Regions from separate parts of the Streptomyces sp. NPDC002138 genome, predicted to be linked through region 2. Evidence: riboswitches for the same ligand, from Rfam matches in the RefSeq annotation. Region 2 holds a riboswitch; each other region holds the start of a gene.

Region 1 (3,166 bases), on a different contig from region 2:
ACGTCCTCGGTCTCGCCGGAGCGGTGCGACATCATGCACTTGAAGCCGTTGCGCTGGGCCATCTCGACGGCGTCCAGGGTCTCGGTCAGCGAACCGATCTGGTTCACCTTGACGAGCAGGGCGTTGGCCGAGCCCTCCTCGATGCCGCGGGCGAGGCGCTCCGGGTTGGTGACGAAGAGGTCGTCGCCGACGATCTGGACCTTGGTGCCCAGCTTGTCGGTGAGGGTCTTCCAGCCGGCCCAGTCGTCCTCGTACAGCGGGTCCTCGATGGAGACCATCGGGTACGCGGAGACGAGCTCCTCGTAGTACTCGGTCATCTCGGCGGCCGAGCGGGACTGGCCCTCGAACTCGTACTTGCCGTCCTTGTAGAACTCGGACGCGGCGACGTCGAGCGCGAGCGCGATGTCCTTGCCCGGGACGTAACCGGCCTGCTTGATGGCCTCGACGATGAGGTCGAGCGCGGCGCGGTTGGACTCCAGGTTCGGCGCGAAGCCGCCCTCGTCGCCCAGACCGGTCGAGAGGCCCTTGGTGTGCAGGACCTTCTTGAGGGTGTGGTAGACCTCGGCACCCCAGCGAAGGGCTTCGGAGAAGGACTCCGCGCCGATCGGGGCGATCATGAACTCCTGGATGTCGACGTTGGAGTCGGCGTGCGACCCACCGTTGAGGATGTTCATCATCGGAACGGGCAGCAGGTGCGCGTTCGGGCCGCCGAGGTAGCGGAAGAGCGGGAGGTCCGAGGCCTCGGACGCGGCGTGGGCCACGGCCAGGGAGACGCCGAGGATCGCGTTGGCGCCCAGGGAGCCCTTGTTGTCGGTGCCGTCCAGGTCGAACATGGCCTGGTCGATCAGACGCTGCTCGGTGGCGTCGTAGCCGACGAGCTCCGGGCCGATCTGCTCGATGACGGCGAGGACGGCCTTCTCGACGCCCTTGCCCATGTAGCGGTTGGGGTCACCGTCACGAAGCTCGATGGCCTCGAATGCACCGGTGGAGGCGCCGGACGGAACTGCAGCACGGCCGGTGCTGCCGTCGTCGAGGCCAACCTCGACCTCGACCGTGGGATTGCCTCGGGAGTCCAGGATTTCCCGGGCTACGACGACGTCGATGGACGGCACGAGCATCTCCTTCTGGGATGTGACGCTGGGTGTGCGGTGGCGTGTCAGGCCGTGGGACGGCCTTGCCGCTTAGAGCCTAACCGGCTCCGGGCACTCGGTCGGCCGACCAGCCGCTCCGTGGGATGAAAAAGGGTCTGAATACCCCTCTTACGTGACATACGGCAACGCCTGGGCGGGATGCCGGCCCCGGACGCACCACCGCCCGGCGCGTGAGGGGATACGCGCCGGGCGGTGGGGAACGCGAGTGTTACCGCGGGATTCAGCTGAGCTTCAGCTTCTGCCCCGGGAAGATCAGGTCGGCGTCCTTGACGATGTCCTTGTTCAGCTCGAACACCTGCTGCCAGCCGCCCTTGACGCCGTTCGCCTGGGCGATGGTGCCGAGGGTGTCGCCCGACTTGACCTCGTAGGAGCCGTTGCCCGTCTTGGGAGCCTCGGCCGCCGGGGCGGACTTGGTGGGGGCCGGGGTCTCGGCGCGCTCGGAACGGGTGACCGGGGCCTCGGGGCGCTTGGTCTCCTGCTTCGGCTCGGCCTTCTTCTCCGGCTTGCTCTGCGGCTTCGGCTTGCTGGGGGTCTCGGCCGAACCACCGTTGTAGGAGGAGCTCGACAGGCCCACGCCACAGGACGGCCACGCGCCCTTGCCCTGGCCCTTGAGGACCTTCTCGGCGATGGCTATCTGCTGCGACTTGGTGGCCTGGTTGGCCTGCGGGGCGTAGGCCTTGCCGCCGTAGGCGGCCCAGGTGGAGGACGAGAACTGAACGCCGCCGTAGTAGCCGTTGCCCGTGTTGATGGACCAGTTGCCGCCGGACTCGCACGCGGCGACGGCGTCCCACTGGGAGGCGGTCGCGGCGCTCGCGGCGCCGGCGGTCATCAGCGGAGCCGCCACGGCGACACCGGCGACACCGACGAGGGTGACGACACGGGTGGCCTTGGAGGCGCGACGGTGCTTGCCCTTGCCGGAAAGCAGCATGGTTTTCTCCTCACCGACGCCTGCGAAGTGAGCTGTCGGGTTCGGGCGGATGAGTTGCCCGGTCGCGCACCGAGGAGGTGCGCGGCTTAACCCCAAGCCGGTTCCGTGACCATCTCTCAATGGCCGGTTCCGGCACTTACCTTGGTTCCCCCGCTCCTGCCTTCGGCGCTTGCGCGACGACTGTTTCCTCCGTCCGCCGGCAGGATTCGGCGATGCGGTCGAAGGAGCCCGCGGTGGCGAGCGATTCAGAAGGTAGACAGGTCTCTCCCCGATGTTCAACGAGGGACATCGGGGAGAAACGGGCCCTACTTGCGCTCCCGGGGCGGGTGTTTGCGCAGGTGAGAGCGGGGTTTCCGGCAGTCGCCGACCAGGACACGCCAGTTGAACGGAAGAGATGCATGTCTCACTTGCACGAAAGGGACATACACGGCGATCTTCCCGCCCTAAGTGCCCCTATTTATGGCTTAGATCGAGATTCTGCCCCGGGGTGATCAGGTCGGCATCATGCCCGATGACCTGCTGATTGGCCTCGTAAAGGGCATTCCAGCCACCCTCGACTCCCTTGGCCTTCGCGATGGCCGTCAGGTTGTCGCCGCTCTTGACGGTGTACGTCGGGTCCGACAGGGCGTCAGGGGCGTTCGGAGCCTCGGCGGCGGGCGTTCCGCGGTGCTTTCCGCCACCCTCGCCCGTTTCGCCCTGCGGGAGGGCCACGGAGCCGGAAGGCGTCGACGGGGCCGCCGGGTTCGCCGGGGTCGAGGTCGCGGGAGCCGGAATGCCGGACGGCGAGGTCGACGGGCCGGTCGGGAGCGCCGGGGTGCCGGGCGTGGCCGGAGCGGGCGTGCCCGTGTGCCCCGTCGGCGCGCCGGGGCCGCCGGACAGCGGGTCCGGGGCCGGCATGACGGGCAGTACGGAGGTCAGCGGGGAGTCGGGCATCGCCGGCGGGGCGCTGGGCGAGGTGGTGGCCCCGGGGATGTGACCGGTCGAGGTCGGCGTCGACGCGGGGGCCGGGCCGCCGACCGGAGCCGGGGTGCCCTCGGGGCGCACCGGGGTCGGCGCGACCGAAGCGGAATGGCCGGGCGTGCCCGGA
Region 2 (3,166 bases):
CCGCGTGCCGGCGGGTGGTGACGAAGCCCTCGGACTCCAGGGTGCGCAGGGCCTCGCGGACGGGGACGCGGGAGACTCCGTAACGCCGGGCGAGCACCTCCTCGGTGAGCCGGACGCCCGGTCCGAAGACCCCGGAAACGATGTCGTCGCGGATCGCCGTACAAACCGCGTGCGCGGGAATTCGCAAGACCGGACCTCCGCTGAATACCGCTGCCGCCGATTCCATTGCGTCGACTCTATTGCAACACGCGATATTTTCCGAGGACGGGCGGAAATGAGCGACCACGACGGGCCACCGGCGCCGCGCGCACGACGCGAAGGCCCCGGCTCGATGAGCCGGGGCCTTCGGGACGCTGCCGTGCGGGCGGGATCAGATGTTGACGCCGCGGGCCCGCAGGTAGGTCAGCGGGTTGATGTCCGAGCCGTACGACGGGCCGGTGCGGGCCTCGAAGTGCAGGTGCGCGCCGCTGACGTTGCCGGTGTCGCCCGACAGGCCGATCTGCTGCCCGGCGGTGACCTGCTCGCCGGCCGAGACGCTCAGCCGGGAGAGGTGCGCGTACTGGGTGTACGTACCGTCGTTGTGCTTGATGACGATGTTGTTGCCGTACGCGCCGCCGTTGCCGGCCTCGACGATGACGCCCGCGCCGACGGCGCGCACGACGGTGCCCACACCGGCGTGGAAGTCGATGCCCGTGTGGCTGCCGGAGGACCACATGCTGCCGCCGACGCCGTACTGGGTGCTGACGTAGGAGCCCTCGATCGGCGTCACGAAGGCGTTGAGGCGCTTGCGCTCCTCTTCGCGGTCCGCACGCTCCTTGGCCTCGCGCTCGGCCTTGACCTTGGCCTCGGCCATCCGCTTGGCCTCGGCCGCCTTCGTCCGCGCCTCGTTCTCGGCCTGCACCCTGAGGGCGGTCGCGTCGGCGGCGTTGCGCTGGGCGTCGGCCTGGGCCTCGAGGTCACCGGCGAGGTCGGGGGCGACGACGGCCTTCATGTTCGAGTCGGCCGGAGGGGTGCTGCTGTGGTTGTCCGCGGCGAAGGCCGGGGCGGCGAGGGTGGCCGCGACGCCGGTGGCGGCGAGGGCGGCTATGCCGGCGACGCTTGCGGTCTTCCGGCTCAGACGGCTGGAACCGCGGTGCTTGCCGCCGGAGGAGGAGGCACGAGAGCTGCCGAACGCCATGAAGGGGCTGATCCTTTCCTTCCTTCTCGCCTACCGGGTTAGCTGACGGGTTCGGAGCAGGAAGGTCTCCTACGGGCCCTCTCTCGCGAGACGGTCCGATTCACCCCAGGGACTGTGGGTCCCCGGCTCCCCAGGCTCGCGCCTGACGGGGACTCGGCGATCGCTGCCCGGTGCCGCGAGTGCGGCGCGTACAACTGACGGACAGCACGGCCGACGCTAGGCGGATCATCCGGTAATCACCAAACACACACGCCCCATTGTTACCTACGTCACGTGACATAGAAGCAACCTCTCCACCAAACGGACAAAAGGGGTTCTGGTGGTCAAGCCACCAGAACCCCTCCTCGCACGCTCAGTTGGCGACGACGCTCACGTCACCGATTCCGAGGGCCCGCACGGGCGCCTCGATCTGCGCGGCGTCGCCGACCAGGACCGTGACGAGACGGTCCACCGGGAAGGCGTTGACGACGGCCGACGTGGCCTCCACCGTGCCCGTCTCTGCCAGCCGCGCGTACAACTGCGCCTGGTAGTCGTCCGGCAGGCCCTGCTCGACCTGGTCGGCCAGGGTCCCCGCGACGGACGCGGCCGTCTCGAACTTGAGCGGGGCGACGCCCACCAGGTTCTGCACCGCCACGTCCCGCTCGGCGTCGGTCAGGCCGCCCTCCGCGAGGGTGCGCAGCACCTTCCAGAGGTCGTCCAGCGCCGGGCCGGTGTTCGGGGTGTCCACCGACCCGCTGATGGCGAGCATCGACGCGCCGGTGCCGTCGGCCGTGGACCGCAGCACCTGCCCGAAGGCGCGCACGCCGTACGTGTACCCCTTCTCCTCGCGCAGGACCTTGTCCAGACGGGAGGTCAGGGTGCCGCCCAGGCAGTACGTGCCCAGCACCTGGGGCGCCCAGACCCGGTCGTGCCGGTCCGCGCCGATCCGCCCGATCAGCAACTGCGTCTGGACCGCGCCCGGCCGGTCCACGATGACCACGCGGCCCGTGTCGTCCGCGGTGATCGGCGGCACGGGGAGCGGCGCGGCGGCGTTGCCCGTCCAGGTGCCGAGGGTGTCCGCCAGGACGGCGTCCAGGTCGATGCCGGTCAGGTCGCCGACCACGACCGCGGTGGCCGTGGCGGGGCGCACGTGGGCCTCGTAGAAGGCGCGTACGGCCGCGGAGTCGATCCGGGCGACCGTCTCCTCGGTGCCCTGGCGCGGGCGGGACATCCGCAGCGTGGCCGGGAACAGCTCCTGGGAGAGCTGCTTGGCGGCCCGGCGCTGCGGGTTGGCCAGCTCGTGCGGGATCTCGTCGAGCCGGTTGCGCACCAGGCGGTCGACCTCGGAGTCGGCGAAGGCGGGGGCGCGCAGCGCCTCGGCGAGCAGGCCCAGGGCCTTGGCCAGGCGGGAGGCCGGGACCTCCAGCGAGACCCGGATGCCCGGGTGGTCGGCGTGCGCGTCGAGGGTGGCGCCGCAGCGCTCCAGCTCGGCCGCGAACTCCTCGGCGGAGTGCTTGTCGGTGCCCTCGGACAGCGCGCGGGCCATGATGGTGGCCACGCCGTCCAGCCCGGCCGGCTCGGCGTCCAGCGGGGCTTCGAGGTTGATCTCGACGGCCACCACCTGCTGGCCGGGCCGGTGGCAGCGCAGCACGGTCAGGCCGGTCGCCAGCGCGCCGCGCTCGGGGGCGGGGAACGCCCACGGCTTGGCCTCGCCGGGCTGCGGCTGGGGGTGGAAGGTCATCGTGACGGCTGCGGTGTCGCTCACTGCTCCACCCCTTCGTTCTCGTCGTTCTCGGCGGCTTCCTCGGCGTCCTCGGCCGCGATCGGCTCGTAGACGAGCACCGCGCGGTTGTCCGGACGCAGGCGGGCGGCGGCCACGGCCTGGACCTCCTCGGCGGTGATGTCGAGGACGCGGCCGACGGCGGTGAGCGCCAGTTGCGGGTCGCCGAAGAGGACCGCGAAGCGGCACAGTTCGTCGGCGCGGCCGGCCACCGTGCTCAGCCGGTCCAG
Region 3 (3,166 bases), on a different contig from region 2:
ATTCCGCTTCCCGCCCCCGGCTCGCTACAGCGGCAGGAGATCCGGGCGCTTGGCCGCCATGTGGTCCCCGGAGGACTCCCCGCGCAGGCGCCGGCCGATCCACGGAACGAGGTACTCGCGCGCCCACTGGATGTTGTCCCGGGTGACCTCGGCCGAGCCGCGCGGCTGCTGCGGAGGCCACGGCTGGTCCGGGTCCGCGGGCACCTCCAGCCCCAGCACCTGGGCGGCGCGCAGCGCGACCCGGGTGTGCCCCTCGGGCGAGAGGTGCAGCCGGTCGCCGTCCCAAGCACGCCTGTCCTGGACGGACTTCAGCGACCAGAGGTCGAGCACCGGGCACTCGTACCGGTCCGCGATGGACCGGACGTGCGCCGAGTACGTCGCCACCTTGCCCCGGATGTGCTTGAGCACCGGCACCCCGCGGGTGTCGAAGCCGGTGGTGATCATCACCTGGCCGACGGAGCCGACCAGGTCGGCGAGGGCGGCCTCGAACCGCTCCGCCACGTCGTCGGGGTCGCTCCCGGGCCGGATGATGTCGTTGCCCCCGGCACAGAAGGTGACCAGGTCGGGGGCCAGCTCCTTGGCCCGGGGGACCTGGTCCGCCACGATCTGGTCCAGGAGCTTGCCCCGCACGGCCAGGTTGGCGTACCGGAAGTCGTGCTCCTCGCGCTGATCGGCCAGGAGCACGGCGAGGCGGTCGGCCCATCCGACGCAGATGTCCCCCGGCCCCGGATCCCCCACCCCCTCGGTGAAGCTGTCCCCGATCGCCGCGTACGAGCCGATGCCCTGCAGTGCCGTCTTCACTGTCGTCGTCTTTGCCGTCGTCTTCGTCGTCATCGCTGTCGCTGCCACGAGAAGACATCTTTCACCCCAGGACGTGACCTACGCCACCGTAGGCAGGCCTTGACGGACCGTGATCTATACCACCTGGTCAGTAAGGAATAAGTGAGGAATCCGTCAGGTGCCCCGGTGCCGTCAGACGTTCACGCCCTGGGCGCGGAGGTAGGCCAGCGGGTCGATGTCCGTGCCGTAGCCCGGACCCGTGCGGATCTCGAAGTGCAGGTGCGGGCCGGTGACGTTGCCCGTGGCGCCCGAGAGGCCGATGCTCTGGCCCGCGGTGACGCTCTGGCCGACCGAGACCGACAGCTGGGACAGGTGGCCGTACTGCGAGTAGCGGCCGTCGGCGTGCCGGATGACGACCTCGTTGCCGTACGCCCCGCCCCAGCCCGCGGAGACCACGGTGCCCGCGCCGACGGCGCGGACGGTGGTGCCGGTGCCCACGGCGAAGTCGACGCCGGTGTGGTAACCGCTGGACCACATGGCGCCGGGGGTCCGGTACTGGGTGGTGATGGAGGCGGAGACCGGGGCGACGAAGCCGGAGGCCGAGGTGGCCTTGGTGCCGGTGCCGGTGCCGGAGCCCTTCGCGGTGCCGGAGCCGGCGGCCTCGTCCGAGGTGCCCTTGCCCGCACCCTTGCCGGTCGTGGCGGCCGGTTCCCCGGAGCCGCCTTCGTCCGACGTGTCGGCGCCGGCGCCCGCCACCGGGGCCGGCTCGGCCGGAGCCGACTCCTCGACCGGGGCCGGGGCCTGCGCCCGGCTGCCCAGGGTGAGCTTCAGCCCCGGGTGGATCAGCGACGGGTCGGCGCCGACGGCCTCGTGGTTGTCCTCGTAGAGGCGCTGCCAGCCACCGCTCAGGTGCCGCTCCGCGGCGATCTTGGAGAGGTAGTCACCCGGGACCACGGTGTACACGGCGGAGGTCTGCGCCGCCGCCGACCGCAGCGCCACCGGAGCCTGGGCCGGCCGCGCCTGGGCCGGAATCGCGGCGGTGGCCGAGGTGGCGGTGGCCGAGGTGGCGGTGGACGTGGCGGCGGCGTGCGCGCCCGCCGCGCCCATCAGCGGCAGCGCGAGCGCCGCGCTTCCGGTCCCGGCGACGACGAATCCGCGGGTGATCGCGGCGGACTTCGGGCGGCGGTGCTTTCCCTTTGCGGGCATGGCGAATTCCTCTCCGTCGCCTGCGAGGTGAGCTGTCGGGTTCGGACTGGAGATGTCCGGCCGTAGGTGCACGGCTTCACCCCGAGCCGTCCGGAGGAAAGATCCATGAGGGGATCTCGTCCGGAACGGCGGCTTACCTGGTTCCCCCGCTCCTGCCGGGCGCGTGAATCGTCGGGTGCGGTTTCGGATGGTGGCAGGATTAGGCGGTCCATCCGGGTGGACGCGAAGGTATTCCGTCCGGACGCACGGAACAAGCCGTGAATTCCCCAAGGGAATGGCCCGGGTGAGGGATCGACGGAATTCCGGTCACCCTCCGTGGAATCACCGGCGGCAACAACCGTCCCCGCAAGGCAATTCGGCTTTCGCGATCACACACTCACGGTCACCGTATGATCCTGCTCACGGGGCCCGGCCCGATCTCCCCGGCCCTTGCGGCAAGTTACCCTGAAGTAGCGCAATCCGGACATGCCACGACGATACGGAGGAGTCCCCGTGACCCAGCAGATACCCCAGCACCCCTCCACGGAGCCGGAGCTGACCGGAGTGCGCAACTTCCGTGACGTGGGCGGGCTTCCGACCGCCGATGGACGGAGGGTCAGATCAGGACAGGTCTTCCGAAGCGGACATCTGGCACATGCCACCGAAACCGATACGGAATTCCTCGCCTCGCTCGGTCTCCACACGGTCTTCGACTTCCGCAACGCCGCCGACCACGCCCTCGAGGGCCCGGACGTCGAGCTGCCCGGCGTGCGCAACGTCAACCTGCCGCTCTCCGACCCGGCGGACGGCACGGAGTTCTGGCGGATGGTGCGCGACGGCGATGTCGAGCAGCTGCGCGAGGTCCTCGGCGACGGCAAGGCCGCCCGCCGGATGGCCAACTCCTACCGGGAGATCGTCCGCACCCGCACCGCGGAGCACCGCCAGGTCGTCCAGGCCCTCGCCCAGGACCACGTTCCGGTCCTGATGCACTGCGCGGCCGGAAAGGACCGGGCCGGCCTCTCGATCGCCGTCACCCTGCTCGCGCTCGGCGTCGAGCGTGAGGCGATCGTCGCGGACTACCTGGAGTCGAACGCTCCGCACCGCCGCTACAAGGTGCGCCGCAGCGGCGAGTCCGCCGAAGCCCGCTCGCCCGAGGTGATGGAGCTGCTCGCCCCGCTCTTCGACGCCCGCGCCGAGTACC
Region 4 (3,166 bases), on a different contig from region 2:
GGCCCACCGCCGACCCCGGGCTGCTCGGCTGTGACGTGCTGGTGGTCGGCCCGGCGGGGGACCGGCTGCTGGTGCGCGAGCTGTCGCCCGACGGCTCGGTACGTCCGGACGCGCCGCTGATCGGCCTGGTCCCGGCCCATCCGCACCCGGAGCTGCCGCACACCGCGAACCTGCGCCGCCTCGCGGAGCGTCCCGGGATGGCGCTGCGCGTGCTGGGGCGGCCCGATCCGGACCGGGCCGCCACCCTGCGCCCGCTCGCCGTCGGCCCGGTGCCCGGAGCGGCGTACACGCTGCGGCTGCCGCCGGAGTGGCTGGGCCGGGCCGACCTCGGCTACGACCGGCTCCAGGGGGCCCACCTCCCGGCCGGAGCCCCGGGACCCGCCGCGGGCGTACCGGACGTACCGCCCGTACCGCCCATGCCGAACACTCCGCACCTGCCGACGACCCCGGATCCGCTGCGCGACTCACCGCTCTGGCGGGTTCGACGGCTGCTGGAATCCGGGGTCGCGGGGGGCCGCCGGGCGGTGGCGGAGGCGGCGCGGGGCGATCTCGCCCCGGCCGGGGGTCCGGAACCGCTGCGCCGGGCCGGGTTCGCGGCGGCCGGGGAGCTGACCGCGGAGCTGGCCGCCGAGGCGGACCGGCGCTCCCGGGACGTCTTCGGCCGCCTCGTCGATCCCGGGGCTGACCGCTACGCGTGGGCCTGGCTGGCCGCGGCCACCCATCTGCACGCCGCGCAGCGGTCGTTGGTGGCCGCGTCCTGGTGTGCTTCGGCTCAGTAGGCGCTGTTGACGTTGTCGATCGAGCCGTAGCGGGCGGCGGCGTAGTTGCAGGCCGCGGTGATGTTCGCGACCGGGTCGTAGGAGTCGGCCGCGGTTCCGGGCACGTGGTACGCCCGGAAGGTGGGGTCGATCACCTGGAGGAGGCCCTTGGAGGGGATGCCCGCCGCCGCGTTGGAGTCCCAGTTGTTGATCGCGAGGGGGTTGCCCGAGGACTCGCGCAGCACGTTGCGGCGAATTCCGTCGTAGGTACCGGGAATTCCGTGCTGGGCCATGATCTCCAGCGACTGCCGGATCCAGCCGTCGAGGTTGTTGGCGAACAGCGTGGTGGGCCGCGCGGAACGGTCGGCCCGGGCGGGCTCGGCCGCGGAACCCCGCGCCGCGGGCGCCGTCGTGGCGGCCGCCGTTCCCGAACTCGCCTTCGCCGGGCCGCCGATCGTCAGCTTGGTGCCCGGCCGAATGACCGACGGGTCGCTGCCGACCACCGCGCGATTGTCCTCGTACAGCTTCTTCCAGCCGCCGCTCACGGAATGCGATTGTGCGATCTTGGAAAGGGTGTCACCCGCCACCACGGAATAGATCTTGGGTGCGGCCGCCTTTGCGGCAACGCCGGAAACCGAGGTCGAAACCGAGGTCGAAACCGAGGCCGCGGCCGAGGTGGTGGTCGTGGCCGGCTGGGCCGCCGGCTGCGCGGCCTCGGCGCCGGAAGCGCTGATCAGGGGGAGAGCGAGTGCGATGCCACCGGTGCCCGCGACGGCGAGCAGTCGGGCGAGCTGGCTGGTCTTGGGACGGCGGTGCTTGCCCGTTGCGGACATGGCGAATTCCTCTCCGTCGCCTGCGAGGTGAGCTGTCGGGTTCGGACGGGAGCTGTCCGGCCGCGCCGTGGCACGGCATGTTCCAGACATGCGTGAGACATGAAGGAGACATGCGTGTCAGTGGCGCGACTTCACCCCGAGCCCGTCCGGATTCAAGATCCGGACCGGCGGCCTACCTGGTTCCCCCGCTCCTGCCGTACGTGAGTGGGATGGGTTCCCGGGTGGCGGCAGGATTTGGCGGTCCACCCGGATTGCGGTGACCGTAAGCGAGGGGGGAGGCAGGGAGCAAGGACTTGAATTCCACGCGGTGATCGGTATATCGATACCGGCCGGTGGAATTCATCCCGGCCGTGCCGGGCGGGGAATGCCGAATTTCATTGCGGCGCCCGGAATTACGCGTTCCGCAGGCCTCGCGGGGGACTTGGAGGGGGGCCGTCCGGCGTGACTCACATCACCGGAGGCCCGCCCCTACCGCATTCAAGGGCAAATCACCCATACATACTTATTCAGGCAGCTCCGCGAGCCGGCGCAAAGCCTCTCGCACCGAGGTCCGGCCGGCCGGCAGCAGCGGCAGCCGCACATCGGGCGTCGGGATCCGCCCCTGCGCGTGCAGCACCCCCTTCAGCACCACCGGATTCGGCTCGGTGAACACGGCCGCCGACAGCCGGGCCAGCGCGTGCCCCAGCGCCCGGGCCCCCACCGCGTCACCCGCCCGCCACGCCGCGTCGAGCGCGGCGAACCGGTCCGTGGCCAGATGTGCCGAGGCCAGGATCCCGCCGCCGGCCCCGAGGGCGAGCAGGGGCGAGACGTACGCGTCGTCGCCCGCCATCACCGTGAACCCGTCCGGCAGTTCGCCCAGCAGTGCCACCGTGTCCTCGTCGATGCCGCCCACGGCGTACTTGACCCCCGCGACCCCGGGCAGTGCCCCGAGCGCCCGCAGCGCCCGGGCGTGCAGGGGCTGACCGGTCCGGTAGGGGATGTGGTAGACGATCAGCGGTACGGGAGCGAGCGCCGCCAGCCGCTCGAAGTGCGCCAGCACCCCCGCCGCCGAGGGCCGCACGAACGACGGGACGGTCACCAGCGCGGCCCGGGCCTCCGGCCACCGCCGCAGCCGCTCCAGCGCGGCCTCGCTCGCCCGGGTGCCGCTGCTCCCCGCCCCCACGCTCAGGAACGCCCCGCGCTCCCGGCAGACCCGGGCGCACACCTCGGTGACCGCGTCGCGTTCCGCCTCGTCCAGGCTCGCGGCCTCGGCGGTCGTGCCGAGGGCGGCGATGCCGGTCGCGCCCGCCGTGAGCACCTCGTGGGCCAGGGCCTCCAGGGCGTCCAGGGCGACGCCGCCGGACGCGTCGAAGGGGGTGATGAGCGGTACGTGGATGCCGTGCAGGAAGGGGGTTGTGGGGTGGGAGGTGGTCGTGGGGTGGGCGGGGGTCGTGGGGTGGGCGGGTCCGGCCACCGTGTCCTGTGCCGTCTGCTGCTTCTGCGCCATGGGTACGAGGGTGGCCGGACCCCGAGCATCGGGTCCAGTTCGCATTTCTTTCCCTACCCGTAAGCTGAGCCGATGCTCGACCTACGCCG

What was found. Region 2 has a riboswitch for cyclic di-AMP ahead of ABT084_RS28540 (M23 family metallopeptidase). Riboswitches for the same ligand answer to the same signal wherever they lie in the genome.
Region 1: another riboswitch for cyclic di-AMP. It lies ahead of ABT084_RS29640 (transglycosylase family protein); the one in region 2 lies ahead of ABT084_RS28540 (M23 family metallopeptidase).
Region 3: another riboswitch for cyclic di-AMP. It lies ahead of ABT084_RS12090 (M23 family metallopeptidase); the one in region 2 lies ahead of ABT084_RS28540 (M23 family metallopeptidase).
Region 4: another riboswitch for cyclic di-AMP. It lies ahead of ABT084_RS07835 (LysM peptidoglycan-binding domain-containing protein); the one in region 2 lies ahead of ABT084_RS28540 (M23 family metallopeptidase).

The regions. Positions count from the first base shown of each region.
Region 1 covers NZ_JBEOXE010000060.1:2,414-5,579, forward strand. Annotated here, with positions in the region: gene eno (phosphopyruvate hydratase) at 1-1,118, opposite strand, end outside; gene ABT084_RS29640 (transglycosylase family protein) at 1,372-2,079, opposite strand; cyclic di-AMP (ydaO/yuaA leader) riboswitch at 2,082-2,257, opposite strand; gene ABT084_RS29645 (transglycosylase family protein) at 2,533-3,166, opposite strand, start outside.
Region 2 covers NZ_JBEOXE010000054.1:33,142-36,307, reverse strand. Annotated here, with positions in the region: gene ABT084_RS28545 (GntR family transcriptional regulator) at 1-187, opposite strand, end outside; gene ABT084_RS28540 (M23 family metallopeptidase) at 371-1,177, opposite strand; cyclic di-AMP (ydaO/yuaA leader) riboswitch at 1,191-1,346, opposite strand; gene ABT084_RS28535 (M16 family metallopeptidase) at 1,530-2,897, opposite strand; gene ABT084_RS28530 (M16 family metallopeptidase) at 2,918-3,166, opposite strand, start outside.
Region 3 covers NZ_JBEOXE010000014.1:52,194-55,359, forward strand. Annotated here, with positions in the region: gene ABT084_RS12085 (SGNH/GDSL hydrolase family protein) at 25-834, opposite strand; gene ABT084_RS12090 (M23 family metallopeptidase) at 973-1,986, opposite strand; cyclic di-AMP (ydaO/yuaA leader) riboswitch at 1,989-2,170, opposite strand; gene ABT084_RS12095 (tyrosine-protein phosphatase) at 2,479-3,166, shown strand, end outside.
Region 4 covers NZ_JBEOXE010000008.1:167,063-170,228, reverse strand. Annotated here, with positions in the region: gene ABT084_RS07840 (hypothetical protein) at 1-779, shown strand, start outside; gene ABT084_RS07835 (LysM peptidoglycan-binding domain-containing protein) at 773-1,591, opposite strand; cyclic di-AMP (ydaO/yuaA leader) riboswitch at 1,596-1,810, opposite strand; gene ABT084_RS07830 (dihydrodipicolinate synthase family protein) at 2,094-3,077, opposite strand; gene ABT084_RS07825 (LysR substrate-binding domain-containing protein) at 3,150-3,166, shown strand, end outside.